Regions from separate parts of the Microbacterium sp. K36 genome, predicted to be linked through region 2. Evidence: predicted binding sites of a transcription regulator. Region 2 holds the regulator's gene; each other region holds the start of a gene.
What was found. The regulator HrcA, encoded in region 2, represses chaperone genes, less so after heat shock. The targets are predictions, from matches to a motif close to TTNGCACTCGNNNNNNNCGAGTGCNAA.
Positions count from the first base shown of each region.

Region 1: a site for HrcA is predicted at 1,726-1,752, ahead of groES (co-chaperone GroES). Genes of this name have one in related genera too.
Region 3: a site for HrcA is predicted at 1,702-1,728, ahead of groL (chaperonin GroEL). Genes of this name have one in related genera too.

Region 1 is NZ_SSDN01000098.1:18,037-23,008, forward strand. It holds gene DW296_RS13930 (hypothetical protein) at 1-474, shown strand, start outside; gene DW296_RS13935 (class I SAM-dependent methyltransferase) at 482-1,687, opposite strand; gene groES (co-chaperone GroES) at 1,839-2,135, shown strand; gene rarD (EamA family transporter RarD) at 2,267-3,199, shown strand; gene DW296_RS13950 (ABC transporter substrate-binding protein) at 3,344-4,600, shown strand; gene DW296_RS13955 (ABC transporter ATP-binding protein) at 4,665-4,972, opposite strand, start outside.
Region 2 is NZ_SSDN01000092.1:94,270-99,241, forward strand. It holds gene DW296_RS12670 (16S rRNA (uracil(1498)-N(3))-methyltransferase) at 1-577, opposite strand, end outside; gene dnaJ (molecular chaperone DnaJ) at 580-1,692, opposite strand; gene hrcA (heat-inducible transcriptional repressor HrcA) at 1,729-2,760, opposite strand; gene hemW (radical SAM family heme chaperone HemW) at 2,868-4,085, opposite strand; gene DW296_RS12690 (DUF1990 family protein) at 4,085-4,738, opposite strand.
Region 3 is NZ_SSDN01000062.1:44,637-49,608, forward strand. It holds gene groL (chaperonin GroEL) at 46-1,665, opposite strand; gene DW296_RS06305 (LytR C-terminal domain-containing protein) at 1,790-2,356, opposite strand; gene DW296_RS06310 (DUF3263 domain-containing protein) at 2,423-2,683, opposite strand; gene DW296_RS06315 (DUF2332 domain-containing protein) at 2,693-3,685, opposite strand; gene msrB (peptide-methionine (R)-S-oxide reductase MsrB) at 3,757-4,161, shown strand; gene DW296_RS06325 (nitroreductase family protein) at 4,158-4,844, shown strand; gene DW296_RS06330 (DMT family transporter) at 4,841-4,972, opposite strand, start outside.

The sequences.
Region 1 (4,972 bases), on a different contig from region 2:
CCGATGGTGAGCATCCAGCGCAGGGGAGGCGGCTCGACACTCGTCGCCCAGTTCGGTGAGGCGGAGCGGACGAGGGCGGAGGAGCTCGTCGGCGACGGCTACGACCTGGGCCTCTCCGTCCTCGGATCCTTCCGCGGGCAGCCGGTCTGGCTCGGCGACCGCAGTGCGGAGAACGGGCCCGCCCAGCGCTGCCTGATCGTCGACGCCGACGGCTCGCGCCAGTGCGCCACGATCGACGAAGCGGTGCAGTCCGGGCTCCGCGTGCAGCTGCTCGATGTCGACCAGGAGACCGGGGAGCTGCTGTCGGCGTCCGTGATCGAGGTGGACTTCACGCGATGGCAGACGCCCTATCTCACCGTGACCTCGGGCCCCGCCGTCGTCGACGAGACGACGGGCGAGTCCTACCTGGTGACCACCGGCCCGCCCGGGGATCCGATCCGCGTCGACATCCCGGGCCGCGACCCGGAGGGCTGACGCGCTCTCACTCCGCGGCGGGCACCCGGTCGGCGAGGATCGCGCGGCGCTGATCGCCGAAGCGGGCGAGGATCAGGGTCGCCTCGGCATCGCCTCGGAGGGTCAGCTTGCGCCGGAAGGCCGCCGGATCGACGTCCACCCCGCGCTTCTTGATCTCGATGCGGCCGATGCCGTGGGTCTTCAGGGCCGCGTTGATCGTCTTCGGGGTGATCGGCAGCGTCTCCCGGACGCGGAAGGACTGCACGAACGGGCTCGTCAGGGCGGCGTCCGAGGTCAGGTACGCGATGCGCGGATCGAGCATCCCCGCATCGAGGCTGCGGGCGACGTCGCCGATGAGCCGGGCCCGGATGACGGCCCCGTCCGGCTCGTGGAGGAAGGCCCCGAGCGCACGGACCGGAGCATCCTCGGCGTCTGCGGCGCCGGTGAGCTCGTGCGAGCGCTCGCCGCGGATGACGAGTGCGGAGCGCCGCACCCCTTCCCTCGCGAGCTCGCGCGACCACACCAGGAGTTCGACCACGCTCCCGTCGGCGCTGACCCACTGCGTCTCCGCGTCCGTGGGCAGGGCATCGCGGTCGTGGGCGGGCCCGAGCTTGATCCCGGTGGGGCGTTGCGCAGCGACGGCGAACGCCCAATCGAGGGACGGCGAGTAGTCGTGGGCGGAGATGCGCCGGGTCTCGCTGTGCCCGGAGGTGCGGCGGGCGGGGTCCATCCAGATCGCCTGGCCGGGGACCGGTTCTCCGAGGGCCTCCTCCGCGGTCGCGTGGCGCACCGTGGCGTCGTCGCCGAACGGGGCGAGGTTGTAGGCGGCGAGGGCCGCGGTCACCTCGTCGGCGTCCACCGCGTGCACCGCCAGCCCGGCGCCGGCGAAAGCGAGGGCGTCGCCGCCGATCCCGCAGCCGAGGTCGGCGACGCGCGTGAGGCCGGCCCTGCGGATCCGCTGGGCGTGGCGAGCGGCGACGCTCAGACGGGTGGCCTGCTCGAGGCCGGCGCGGGTGAAGAGCATGCGGGCGGCGAACGGGCCGAACTTCGCCGCGGCCTTCGCGCGCAGGTGCGCTTGTCCGACCACGGCGGAGACGAGGTCGGGGGAGTGGCCGGCGGCGCGCAGCCGGGAGACGGCGGCTGCGGCCTCCGCGGTGGAGGTGACCGGCCCGAGCGCATCGAGCAGCTCGAGGCCGGCGGGGGTCAGCAGGGCGCGCAGCTCGGACATCTCCACCCTCCCAGCCTACGGCGCGCTCGCCGCCCCGACCCGGGTTGGCACTCGCATTGCATGAGTGCCAGCCGACCGCCTACACTGGCATTAGCACTCTCGGGTTGAGAGTGCGAACGAGTCTTTCGTGTCAGCGTCAAGAAAGAAGAGGTAGACCGTGTCGGTTTCCATCAAGCCGCTCGAGGACCGCATCGTCATCAAGCAGGTCGAGGCCGAGCAGACCACCGCGAGTGGCCTGGTCATCCCCGACACCGCCAAGGAGAAGCCCCAGGAGGGCGAGGTCGTGGCGGTCGGCCCCGGCCGTATCGACGACAACGGCAACCGCGTCCCGCTCGACGTCGCCGTCGGCGACCGCGTGCTCTACAGCAAGTACGGCGGCACCGAGGTGAAGTTCGGTGCAGACGAGTTCCTCGTCCTGTCGGCTCGCGACGTCCTGGCGGTCGTCGTCCGCTGATCGCACACCCGGTTCCCTCCGCCCGCCGGACGGGAGCCCGGTTCGAAGAGGGCCCGGATGCTTCGGCATCCGGGCCCTCTTCGGCATCCTGAGCGGCGCGACCCTGGTCCTCGCGGGCATAGGGTTGTGCGGTGACCCCCGAGACGACCCGCGCCACCCGGACGGCGGGTATCGCCTACGCCGGGAGCGCCTATCTGCTGTGGGGCGTCCTGCCGCTCTACTTCCTCCTGCTGCAGCCGACCGGTCCGTGGGAGGTCGTCGCCTGGCGGGTGCTGCTCTCCTTCGTCTTCTGTCTCCTGCTGCTCACGGTCACGAGGGGATGGCCCGCCTTCCTCGCGATCGTCCGGAGCCCGCGACTGCTGGGCTGGACGGCCCTGGCCGGCCTCCTCATCTACGTCAACTGGCAGGTGTTCGTCCTCGGCACGCTGAGCGGGAACGTGGTGGAGACGGCGCTCGGCTACTTCATCAACCCCATCACGACCGTGCTGCTCGGCGTCTTCGTGCTCAAGGAGCGCATCCGCCGGCTGCAATGGGTGGCCGTCGGCATCGCGGCCGCCGCGGTGGTCGTCATCGTCCTGGCGTACGGCCACATCCCCTGGATCGCCCTGACCCTCACGGCGTCCTTCGGTCTGTACGGACTCATCAAGAAGAAGATCGGTCGCGCCGTCGACGCGGTGAGCGGGCTGACGCTCGAGTCGTTCTGGCTGATCCCCATCGCGGTGGTGCAGCTCGTGATCGTGGCGACGACGCCCGTCGGTCTGACCATGGGGACGGCGGGCTGGTCGCACGCCGTGCTGCTGGCGTTCGCGGGTGTGGCCACCGCCGTCCCTCTGCTGCTGTTCGCGGCCGGCACGCGTCGGGTCGACCTCGCCGTGATCGGCATGCTGCAGTTCCTCACCCCCGTCCTGCAGTTCCTGATCGGGGTCGTCGTGCTGCACGAGCCGATGCCGGCGGAGCGCTGGATCGGGTTCGTCCTGGTGTGGATCGCGATCGCGGTCTTCGTCGTCGATCTGCTCCTCGCCGCACGGCGCGGCCGGCGGGACGCCCCCGCCGCGGGGCTCTGATCCCGCCCGCCCACAGGCGGAAACAGCGGTCCTGGATCGTTAACGCACCGAGATACTTGCCCCTCCTGCGCGCGGGGCGCACGCCCTAGTGTTAGAGCACCCGACTGTGGTCACCATCCACGTTCGTTTACGCAAGGGAGCATCATGAACGCACTGAAGGGCTCGCGCAGCGCGAGGATCTTCGCCGGGATCGCGCTGGTCAGCGCCTCCGCCCTCATCATCGCGGGCTGCAGCAGCACGCCGAACGCGGAGCCGTCGGACGGGGGTGGCGACAAGCCCGCCGCCGACCTGACGCTCAAGCTCGGTTCGCTGCTGCCCGCCACCGGTACGCTCGCGTTCCTGGGCGCGCCGATGGAGGCCGGCGTCCAGCTCGCCGTGGACCAGATCAACGAGGCCGACGCCGGCATCACGATCGACCTCAGCACGGCAGACGAGGGCGACCTCGACAACAAGGCCTACGAGACCTCCATCACCAACCTGCGCAACGACGGCATCACCGCCATGATCGGCGCGGCGTCCTCGAGCGTCACCAAGCTCATCCTCGACGGCAACGCGGGCGCGGACATCCTGACGGTGTCCCCGTCCAACACCTCGCCGGACTTCACGGGCATCAACCCGCTGTACTTCCGCACCGCCCCGAGCGACAACCTGCAGGGCGAGGTGCTCGGCAACGAGATCGCCGAGGACGGCCACAAGACGCTGGGCATCATCTACCAGAACGACCCGTACGGCACGGGTCTGTTCGAGGCGATCAAGGCCACGTTCGAGAGCACCGGTGGCGAGGTCGTCGCCGACGCGTCGTACAACCAGGGCGACGGTCAGTTCAACGCCCAGGTCTCGGAGATCGCCGCGGCGAAGCCGGATGCGGTCGCGGTCGTCTCCTACGACCAGTTCGCCACCATCGCGCCGCTGCTCGGCAACGCCGGGGTCGACACGGGGTCGCTGTACCTCGTCGACGGCAACCTCAAGGACTGGGGCGCGGACGTGTCCGTCAGCCTCGAGGGCTCGAAGGGCACCCGCGCCGGCGCCGAGCTGCCGCAGGACTTCCTCGACCAGCTCAACGCGGTCTGGACGGCCGAGGGCAACGACCCGATCGACGCCGTGACGTACTCGGCCGAGGCGTACGACGCCGTGGTGCTGATCGCTCTGGCCGCGCTGAAGGCCGGCTCGGTGGAGGGCCCGGACATCGCGGCGGAGATGATCACCGTCTCCGGTGGCGACGGCGACGGCGAGAAGTGCGACAACTTCGCCGACTGCGCCGCGATCATCAACGACGGCGGCACGCCGGACTACGACGGCCTCTCCGGTGAGATCACGTTCGACGAGAACAACGACCCGAAGGGCGCCGCGATCGGCGTCTACGAGTTCGACTCCGAGAACGTCACCTCGCGCATCAAGTAACGCAGCGACGACGAAGGCCCCGGATGCTTCGGCATCCGGGGCCTTCGTCGTCCGAGCGCCGGCCTCAGGCGGCGTCGGTCCCGAGGGTGCCGAGGTACAGGCCGATGACCTTCGGGTCGTTCAGCAGCTCCCGCCCGGTGCCCTCGTAGGCGTCCTTGCCCTGGTCGAGCACGTAGCCGCGGTCGCAGATCTGCAGGCACCGGCGGGCGTTCTGCTCGACCATGATCGTCGTGACGCCCGCCTTGTTGATGTCGGAGACGCGGATGAAGGCGTCGTCCTGCCGCACGGGGGAGAGGCCGGCGGACGGCTCGTCCAGCAGCAGGACCGACGGGTCCATCATGAGCGCGCGCGACATGGCCACCATCTGCCGCT
Region 2 (4,972 bases):
CCACGAGCACGAGGTCGCGGTCATCGGGAACGAGCGCGGAGAGCCGGGCGGGAGCGGTCGGGTCGAGCAGCAGCACCCGTTGCGTCGCCGCCCGGGCCGCGAGCTGCGCGGTCGACTCCGGCGCGGCCACCTCGGGCACCCAGGCCCGGTGCGCCTGCTTGGCCGCCTCGCGGACGATCGTCGCCCAGCGCTCGCGTCCCTTCACGGCCTTCGGTCCCTCCCAGCGGGACACGCTGCGCCCCGCCTGCCAGGGCACGACCTCGTCGACGCCGAGCTCGCACGCGGCCTGCACGGCGAGTTCGTCGCGGTCGCCCTTCGCCAGCGCCTGCACGAGCACGAGGCGCGGACTCGCGGGCTCGTGCTCGACGCGCTCGGCGATCCGGACGTCGACGCGCGACGGCGACACCTCTTCGGCGACGCCGGTCAGCCAGACGCCCCGGCCATCGCCGACCGTGACGGCCTCACCGACGCGGAGTCGCCGGACGACGGCCGCATGCTTCGCCTCGGCCCCGGTGAGCGCCACGAGACCGCCCACCGCGGCGTCGCCCGCGGATTCGACGAGGAAGTGCAGCGCCACGATCAGTGGGTGCGGAACCGGTCGCGGAGCTTGGAGAACAGGCCCTGCTGGAACTGCGCGAGCTGCGGGCCCGGCGCCTTGTTCTTCTTGGCGAAGTCCTCGATGAGCTTGCGCTGCGCGGAGTCGAGCTTGGTGGGGGTGACCACCTGCACGCCGACGCGGAGGTCGCCGCGCTGCGTGCCGCGCAGCGGCGTGATGCCCCGCCCCTTGACGGTCAGCACATCGCCGGACTGCACGCCCGCGCGGATCTCCAGGTCGACCTCCCCGTCGAGTCCCTCGATCGAGGTCTCGGTACCGAGGATGGCATCGGTCATGGACACCTCGAGCGTGGCGAGCAGGTCGTCGCCGTCACGGCTGAACGCGGGGTGCGGGTTGACCGTGACCTCCACGTAGAGGTCGCCGTTCGGGCCGCCCGCGCGGCCGACCTCGCCGGAGCCGGGGAGCTGCAGCCGCAGGCCGGTCTCGACGCCTGCCGGGATGTCGAGGGAGACCGTACGGCGGGAGCGGACGCGTCCCTGCCCGCCGCAGGTGCCGCAGGGGTACGGGATGGTCGTGCCGTAGCCCTCGCACGTGCCGCACGGCTGGGAGGTCACGACGTTGCCGAGGAGGCTCCGCACCTGACGCTGCACGTGACCGGTGCCACCGCAGATGTCGCAGGTGACCGGCGAGGTGCCCTCCTGGCAGCAGGAACCCTGACAGGTCTCGCAGAGCACGGCTGTGTCGACCTCGATGTCGCGGTGCGCACCGAAGACGACGTCGCCGAGATCGAGCGTGACCCGGACGAGCGCGTCCTGCCCGCGCTCACGCCTCGACCGCGGGCGGGCTCCGCGTCCGCCACCCTGCGACGCCCCGAAGAACGTCTCGAAGATGTCGCCGAAGCCGCCGAAGCCGCCGAAGTTGTTCGCGCCGTCGCCGCCGCCCATGTCGTAGCGGCGGCGTGACTCCTCGTCGCTCAGCACATCGTAGGCGTGCGTGACGAGCTTGAACTTCTCTGCGGCTTCCTCGCCCGGATTCACGTCCGGGTGGAGCTGCCGTGCCAGGCGCCGATACGCCTTCTTGATCTCATCGGTGGAAGCGTCCCGGGACACCCCGAGAACCTCGTAGTGGTCCGCCACAATCGCCCTTCTGCGTGTGTTTCCGTGGGGGCCGCCTCAGCGGCCGGCCTCGTCGTCGTCGAGCATCCGCGACAGGTAGCGGGCGACCGCCCGTGCCGCCGCGAGGTTGCTCGGATAGTCCATCCGGGTGGGCCCCATGACACCGACCCGCGCGGTCCCCGAGGGCGCCGCGTAGTTGCTGGCGACGATCGACGCCTCGCCGAGCCCGAAGGAGGCGTTCTCGGTGCCGATGCTCGCCGCGAGGCCGTGCTCGTCGGGCACCATCTCGCTCATCAGCCGCAGCAGCGTCACCTGTTCCTCGATGGCCTCGAGGAGGGGATGGATGCTGCCGCGGAAGTCCTGCTCGCGCCGCGCCAGCGTCGCCGCGCCCGCCATCACGAGCCGCTCCTGCCGGAAGCCGCCGAGTTCGTCGATCACGACTCCGGCGACTGCCCGGAGCACACGATCATGGGGCGTCTCCTCCGTGCCGACGAGTGCCTGAAGCCGGTCGGAAGCCGACGCGATCGCCTGCCCGGTGATGAGGGCGGACAGTCGCGCGCGAAGCACTGCGAGGTCCGCTTCGTCGATCGCGTCCGGCAGTGCGGTGATCCGCTGGGACACCCCGCCCGCGTCCGTCACGAGGACGATGAGGAGCCGGTTGGGGGCCAGCGTGACGAGCTCCACGTGGGTCACGTGCGCTCTCGCGAACGACGGATACTGCGCCAACGCGACCTGTCCGGTGAGTTGCGTGAGCACGCGCACCGTCCGGACCATCAGATCGTCGAGGTCGGCCGGATCGGCGAGGAACGACTCGATGGCGGAACGCTGCGCGGTGGAGAGAGGACGGAGCTGGGCGAGGTGGTTGACGAACACCCGGTAGCCCTTGTCCGTCGGCACGCGTCCGGATGACGTGTGCGGAGCCGTGATCAGCTCCTCGTCCTCCAGCTGCGCCATGTCGTTGCGGATGGTCGCTGCCGAGACGCCGAAGGAATGACGGTCGACGATGGAACGACTGCCCACGGGCTCGTGCGTCTCGACGTAGTCCTGCACGATCGCGCGGAGGACCTGCAGCCCTCGCTCTGTGACCATGGGTTCCCCTTCCCGCCGACCGGATGCTGGCACTCTGCCGCCCTGAGTGCCAATCCTACCTCCTGCGATCGGGAGATCTCCGAAGGCGGACAGCCCGGCGTCGCGGCTCAGTCCGTCAGCTCGCGCACGACGGCATCGGCGAGGAGACGGCCGCGGAGCGTGAGCTGGACGCGCCCGCGGATCGCCGCCGCCGCGTCGATCAGGCCGTCGGCGATGAGCCCCGCCACCCGCCCCCCGTTCTGCTCCGGGACGTCGGTCACCGCGATCCCCTCACGGATGCGACTGAGGAGGAGGATGCGCTCGAGCGTCTGCGCGTCCTGGTCCGGCCGCTCCCGCCCTGCCGCCGGCGACGAGGAAGCGGCCAGCCGCTGCGCGTAGGCAGCGGGATGCTTGACGTTCCACCACCGGAGGCCGGCGACGTGGCTGTGCGCCCCGGGGCCGAAGCCCCACCAGTCGCTCCCCCGCCAGTACGCGAGGTTGTGACGCGACCGCTCCCCCTCGCTGCGAGCCCAGTTGCTGACCTCGTACCACTCGAACCCGGCGGCGGCGAGGCGCTCGTCCGCCAGCTCGTACATGTCGGCCTGGAGGTCGTCGTCCGGGGTCGGCACCTCACCGCGGCGGATCTGACGAGCGAGCTTGGTGCCGTCCTCGATGATGAGGGCGTATGCGGAGATGTGATCGGACTCCAGGGCCAGCGCGGCGTCGAGCGAGGCCTCCCAGTCGGCGAGAGTCTCCCCCGGTGCACCGTAGATGAGGTCGACGCTGACCGCGAGTCCTGCCTCCTTCGCCGCGGCGACGGCGGTGCTGACGTTCTCGGGCCGGTGCGTCCGGTCGAGCGCGGCGAGGACGTGCGGGACGGCGGACTGCATGCCGATGGACAGCCTCGTAACGCCCGCCTCGGCGAGGATGTGCGCGACCTCCGGGGTCACGGTGTCGGGATTGGCCTCGACCGTGACCTCGGCGCCCGGTGCGAGTCCGAACGCCGCGGTGGCCGCTCCCAGCATGCGGGCGAGGTCTCCCGCGGGGAGCAGGGTGGGCGTGCCGCCGCCGAAGAACACCGTGTCCATCGGGCGCAGCGCTCCGGCCTCGTCCAGCACCGTACGCGCCAGGGCGATCTCGCCGATGAGGGTGGACGCGTAGTCCTCCTGCTTCGCCCCGCGCAGCTCGCCGGACGTATACGTGTTGAAGTCGCAGTAGCCGCAGCGCACCCGGCAGAACGGGATGTGCAGATAGGCGGAGAAGGGCGTCTCGGCGGAGATCGGAAGGTCTGCGGGGAGTCGTCCGTCCGCGGGCGCCGGATCCCCGAGCGGAAGTGGTCCCGCCATCACACCGGGGTCGCGTAGAGCGGAGAGATCGCGCGGAGGTAGCGCGCGAAGAGTTCGCGACGGCGGCGCTTCATCAGAGCGGGGACGAGACGGTAGAGCAGCGTGTTCGGGGCATCGAAGGCCCGCACCGTGAACCAGACCTCGTCGTTGTCCTCTCGCCAGTCCACGTCGAACGACTCCTCGCCGCTCACGACGGAGCCTCCGACCGTGCCCAGCACGAAGCCGATCCGCCGGGTCTCCTCGGTGACCGAGATCACGCGCAGCTCGGAATCGGCGCGCATGCCGCCGACGCGGCCTCGCAGGTGGAGCGTCATGCCCGCGCCCACGAAGGGCATCCCCTCCGCGTCGTACCGGGGCTCCACGTCGCGCTTGCTCGGCGCGATGGGATTGCCCTCGGCGTCGAAGCTCACGCCCGCATAGGCGGGACCGGGAGCAGGGCGGACGTCTTCCACGGACAGCCCGGCTGCACGCTGCGCCGTCCACGACAGCAGGGCTTCGCCGGCCGTCTGGAAACGCTCCTCGCCACTGCCGATCCGCCAGGATTCCTCCGCCGGGATGCTGCGCTCCGGCGGGTACTGCATCAGATCGGGGGCGTGGGTCGCACCCACGGCCGCATAGTCCACCGTGTCGTCTCGGAAAGTCCCGCGCCGCATGAGTTCCAGCCTACTTCGGGTTCCCTGAGCGAACACCCCCCGCGCCGCGCGCCGTCACATCCTCCGGGAAGCCCGGCCCCCCTGACCCCCTCCGACGCTGGGTCCCTGACCCTGTCGAAGGGTGGGTCCCTGAGCCTGTCGAAGCGTGGGTCCGAGAGCCTGTCGAAGGGTGGGTCCCAGAGCCGGTCGAAAAGTGGGTCCCAGAGCCTGTCGAAGGGTGGGTCCCTGAGCCTG
Region 3 (4,972 bases), on a different contig from region 2:
GCCGGGGGCTTTCTGTGAGACGGAGTCTCTGAACCTCTCAGAGGGTCAGAAGTCCATGCCGCCCGTGGGGTCACCCGCGGGAGCGGCGGCCTTCTCCGGCTTGTCGGCGACGACGGCCTCGGTCGTCAGGAACAGACCGGCGATCGACGCGGCGTTCTGCAGCGCAGAGCGCGTGACCTTCGCCGGGTCGATGATGCCCTGTGCGAACATGTCGCCGTACTCGCCGCTCGCGGCGTTGAGGCCCTGGCCCGCGGGGAGCTCGGACACCTTGTTGGCGACGACACCCGGCTCGAGACCGGCGTTCAGCGCGATCTGCTTCAGCGGAGCCTCGATCGCCACGCGGACGATGTTCGCGCCGGTCGCCTCGTCGCCCTCGAGCGAGAGAGCGTCGAGAGCCTTCGTGCCGGACTGGATGAGGGCGACGCCACCACCGGGGACGATGCCCTCCTCGACGGCGGCCTTCGCGTTGCGGACGGCGTCCTCGATGCGGTGCTTGCGCTCCTTGAGCTCGACCTCGGTCGCCGCACCGGCCTTGATGACGGCCACACCACCGGCGAGCTTCGCCAGGCGCTCCTGCAGCTTCTCGCGGTCGTAGTCGCTGTCGGTGTTCTCGATCTCGCGACGGATCTGCGTGACGCGACCCTCGATCTGGTCGGCCTCGCCGGCACCCTCGACGATCGTGGTCTCGTCCTTGGTGACGATGACCTTGCGCGCACGACCCAGCAGGTCGAGCGTGGCGTTCTCGAGCTTCAGGCCCACCTCTTCGGTGATGACCTGGCCACCCGTGAGGATCGCGATGTCCTGCAGCTGCGCCTTGCGACGGTCGCCGAAGCCGGGAGCCTTGACGGCGACCGACTTGAAGATGCCCTTGAGCTTGTTCAGCACGAGGGTCGCGAGGGCCTCACCCTCGACGTCCTCGGCGATGATGACGAGCTCCTTGCCGTCCTGGATCACCTTGTCGACGATGGGCAGCAGGTCCTTGATGTTGGAGACCTTCTGGTTCGCGATGAGGATGTACGGGTCCTCGAAGACGGCTTCCTGGCGCTCCGGGTCCGTGACGAAGTACGGGTTCAGGTAGCCCTTGTCGAAGCGCATGCCCTCGGTGAGCTCGAGCTCGGTGCCGAAGGTCTGCGACTCCTCGACGGTGACGACGCCTTCCTTGCCCACCTTGTCGATGGCCTCGGCGATGAGCTCGCCGATCGCGGGGTCGGCGGCGGAGATGGAGGCGGTCGCGGCGATCTGCTCCTTGGAGTCGATCTCCTTCGCCGAGCTCAGCAGCTCCTCGGTGATGGCGGCGACGGCCTTCTCGATGCCGCGCTTGAGGGAGATGGGGTCGGCGCCGGCCGCGACGTTGCGCAGGCCCTCGCGGACCAGGGCCTGGGCGAGGACCGTGGCGGTCGTCGTGCCGTCACCGGCGACGTCGTCGGTCTTCTTGGCGACCTCCTTGACGAGCTCCGCGCCGATCTTCTCGTACGGGTCGTCCAGCTCGATCTCCTTGGCGATGGAGACACCGTCGTTCGTGATCGTGGGGGCGCCCCACTTCTTCTCGAGCACGACGTTGCGACCACGCGGGCCGAGGGTCACCTTGACCGCGTCGGCGAGGATGTTGAGGCCACGCTCGAGGCCGCGGCGGGCCTCCTCATCGAAGGCGATGATCTTTGCCATGAGTTTTGTCGTCCCTCCTGGACGTAGACGGTGGGTTTAGCACTCAGAGTGAGAGAGTGCTAACGCCATTCTGGCACTCGACACCATCGAGTGCAAGCCGCGTCATCCGGGAGTCGGGCGAGGGTCAGGGCGCGGGAGTCCCGGGCACCGATGCGGCCCGGTCGACGCCGATCACGATGGTGAGCTGCTTCTGCCCGTCCTCCGTCTGGCCGGCGTAGTAGTCGCTCTGCTGCACCTCGGCGCCGCCGATGACGCCGGCGAGGCCCTTCGCGGCCTCCTCGTCCTCGGCGCTGACGTAGTAGACGGTCGTCGTCTCGAAATCGTCGCTGGCGCTGTCGCTCGCGAGCACGGTGTCCGCGGCCCAGCCCGCATTGATGAGGGTGTCGCGCATCTGATCGTCGAGCCCGCTGTCGGGCGTCGCGTTGAGGATGAGCACCGAGTAGGTCGGATCGATCACCCCGGTCTGCTCCGGCGTGGGGGCGACGGACGAGGTGGGCTCCGGAAAGAGGTCGATCCGTCCCATGACGGCCAGAGCGCCGAAGATGCCGGCGATGATGAGCACGAGAGCGGCGACGAACGACCACAGGAGCACGACCCAGCCGTTCATCCCCGGAGCTTCGGCGCGGTGTGCTCCCACACGTCCGGTGGAACGGGGGACCTCGTCGAAACGGTCACGGGGGGGCTTGGACACCCCTCGATGCTAGCGGCACGTCCCTGGCAAACCGTTCTACGACGAGCCTGACCCCGCAGGATCAGGTCATCCGGTGAATCCGGGGATCCGGGACGAGCGCCGTGCGCTTCTGGCGTCCCGCAGCCGACGCAGTCGGCCGACGAGGATCGGATCGAAGGCGAGGGCCGCCTCGGAGTCGATGAGACGGGCGAGGAGCTGGTAGTACCGCGCCGCGCTCATGCCCAGTCGCACGCGGATGGCCTCCTCTTTCATACCGCCGTGGCGCGGCCAGGCGGCCTCCAGGGCGAGGATCGCGCGATCGCGCTCCGTGAGGTGGTCAGCGGGCATGCCCTCAGACTAGGTCGTGGTCGACGGATCGCCCGCGCGCCACTCCCACCGGGCGCCGAGCGGGTCGGCAGCGGCGCGCACCCGCCCGTCGAGCGCGACGACGAATCCGGGCCAGGCCTCACCGGCGACCGGTGGGTCCCAGACGTCGAGGAGAGCGGGCGGGTCGATCGTGACCCAGCGCGCGGGCAGCGCCGCGATCGTCTCGATCAGCGCCTCGCGCTGCTCCCGGGGGATGTGCACGAGAACCCCGGGGGTCGTGATCACCAGCGTGGCGTCGGCCGGCGCGGCTCCTGCCAGTTCCTCCAGATGGGCGATCGCGTCCCCGGCGACGAGAAGCGGCGGTTCGGCGGCCGCGATGTCGAGGGCGGCGGTGATGCGCTGCTCCCTCCCCTCCTCTCCCGGCCAGACGAGGGCCCGCAACCAGCGCCGATCCTCGTCGTCGGCGGCGTCCAGCGGGGCGAGGTCGATCCCGGCGCGCCACACCACCTCCGGCATGCGCAGCGGGGGGAGGTCGCCGGTGACGATGCTCTCCAGCACCACGCTGGAGGGACCGTCGAGGGGGTCGAGCGCGTGACGAACGGACCCGCCGTCGTCGGTGAAACGGTACGAGTAGCGATCGGGGTAGAGGCAGAGGCCTGCGGAGGCGCCGACCTCCAGCAGCGCGATCGGGCCCTCGATCTCGGAGAGCACCGGAAGCAGTGCCGCGGTGCGGAGGGGCTCGTTGGTCTGCAGGGCGCGCCTCGTGCATTCCTCGACGAGTCGAGTGGCATTGGTCAGGACGAAGCGACGCCACTCGCGGTACGGACCGTGACCGGCGCCGAGCAGGCGGGACACGGCGAACACCAGCGGAGGCTGGCGACGGGTCGCGGGGATCCGCAGCAGCACCTCGCTGATCTCGCCGTCTTCGGCGACCCCGGCCGCCCACTCCCCGTACAGGGCGCTGCGCCCCGGAGCCTCCGCGGCCGCGAATCGGGCATAGCGCTCCTGCACGGCGTCCTTCATGCGTCCATTCTGACGGGGAGCGCCATGAGGGCCCTGCACAAGGGAGAATGGAGGGGACTCAGGAGGACACGATGCCCTACAGCGTGAACAAGACCGAAGACGAATGGCGCGACGAGCTCGGCGAAGAGCAGTACGCCGTGCTGCGCCAGGCGGCGACCGAGCGGGCGTGGACCGGTGAGCTGCTCGATGAGGAGCGCGCCGGCCTCTACACCTGCGGCGCCTGCGGAGCCGAGCTGTTCAAGAGCGGCACGAAGTTCGATTCCGGCTGCGGCTGGCCGAGCTTCTACGAGTCGGTCCGGCCGGACGCCGTCGAGCTGCTCGAGGACGACAGCCTCGGCATGGTCCGCACCGAGGTCCGCTGCGCATCCTGTGGTTCGCACCTCGGCCACGTCTTCCCGGACGGCTTCGGCACCCCCACCGGTGACCGCTACTGCATGAACTCGATCGCGCTGAACTTCACGCCCGACGAGTCGTGAGCGCCCTCGACGCCGTCCGCGCACGGCAGTCCTGGTCGAAGGTCGGGGACACCGCCCCGGGGCGCGAGGAGCTTGTGGCACTCATCGGCGCCGCCGGTCGCGTCGCCGATCACTCGTCCCTGCGCCCCTGGCGTCTGATCGAGCTGCGCGGCCAGGACCGCGAGGCGCTCGGTGCCGCGATCGCGGAGGCGCAGGGGGACGCCGAGCCGTCTGCGAAACCGCTGAGAGCCCCGCTCCTCATCGCCGTCGTCGCGAGCTACCGGGCGAGCGAGAAGGTCCCACGCTGGGAGCAGGAGGCGGTGGCCTCCGGCGTCGCTCACGTCCTGAGCCTGCTGCTCGACGAGGCGGGATGGGGCGTCATCTGGCGCACCGGCCATTACACGCGCTCGGAACCGGTCGCGCGCATGCACGGGCTGGGACCGGACGAGGAGCTCCTCGGTTGGCTCTATGTCGGGGCGAAACCCGAGGGCAAGAGCCCGGGCCGCCGCAAGACCGTCGACGCCCGCGCGCTCCTGACCCGACCGCCGAGACTCTCTCCGGAGGCGCGTGCGGCTGCTGAGGCGGCCGCACAGGAGGCCGAGAAGCAGAAGGCCGAGAAGAAGGCCTACAAGAAGGCGAAGAAGAAGGAAAAGAAGAAGGAAAAGAAGAAGGCCAAGAAGGCCGCCAAGAAGAACCGCTCCTAGAGCCGGCGTCGACGCCAGGGCACCGCGACCAGCACCGAGCCGACGGCCACGATCACCATCGCGATCACCTGCCACAGCGCCGGTCCCGCCTGCGCCGGCCAGAGCAGGTCGATCACGACGGACGTGAT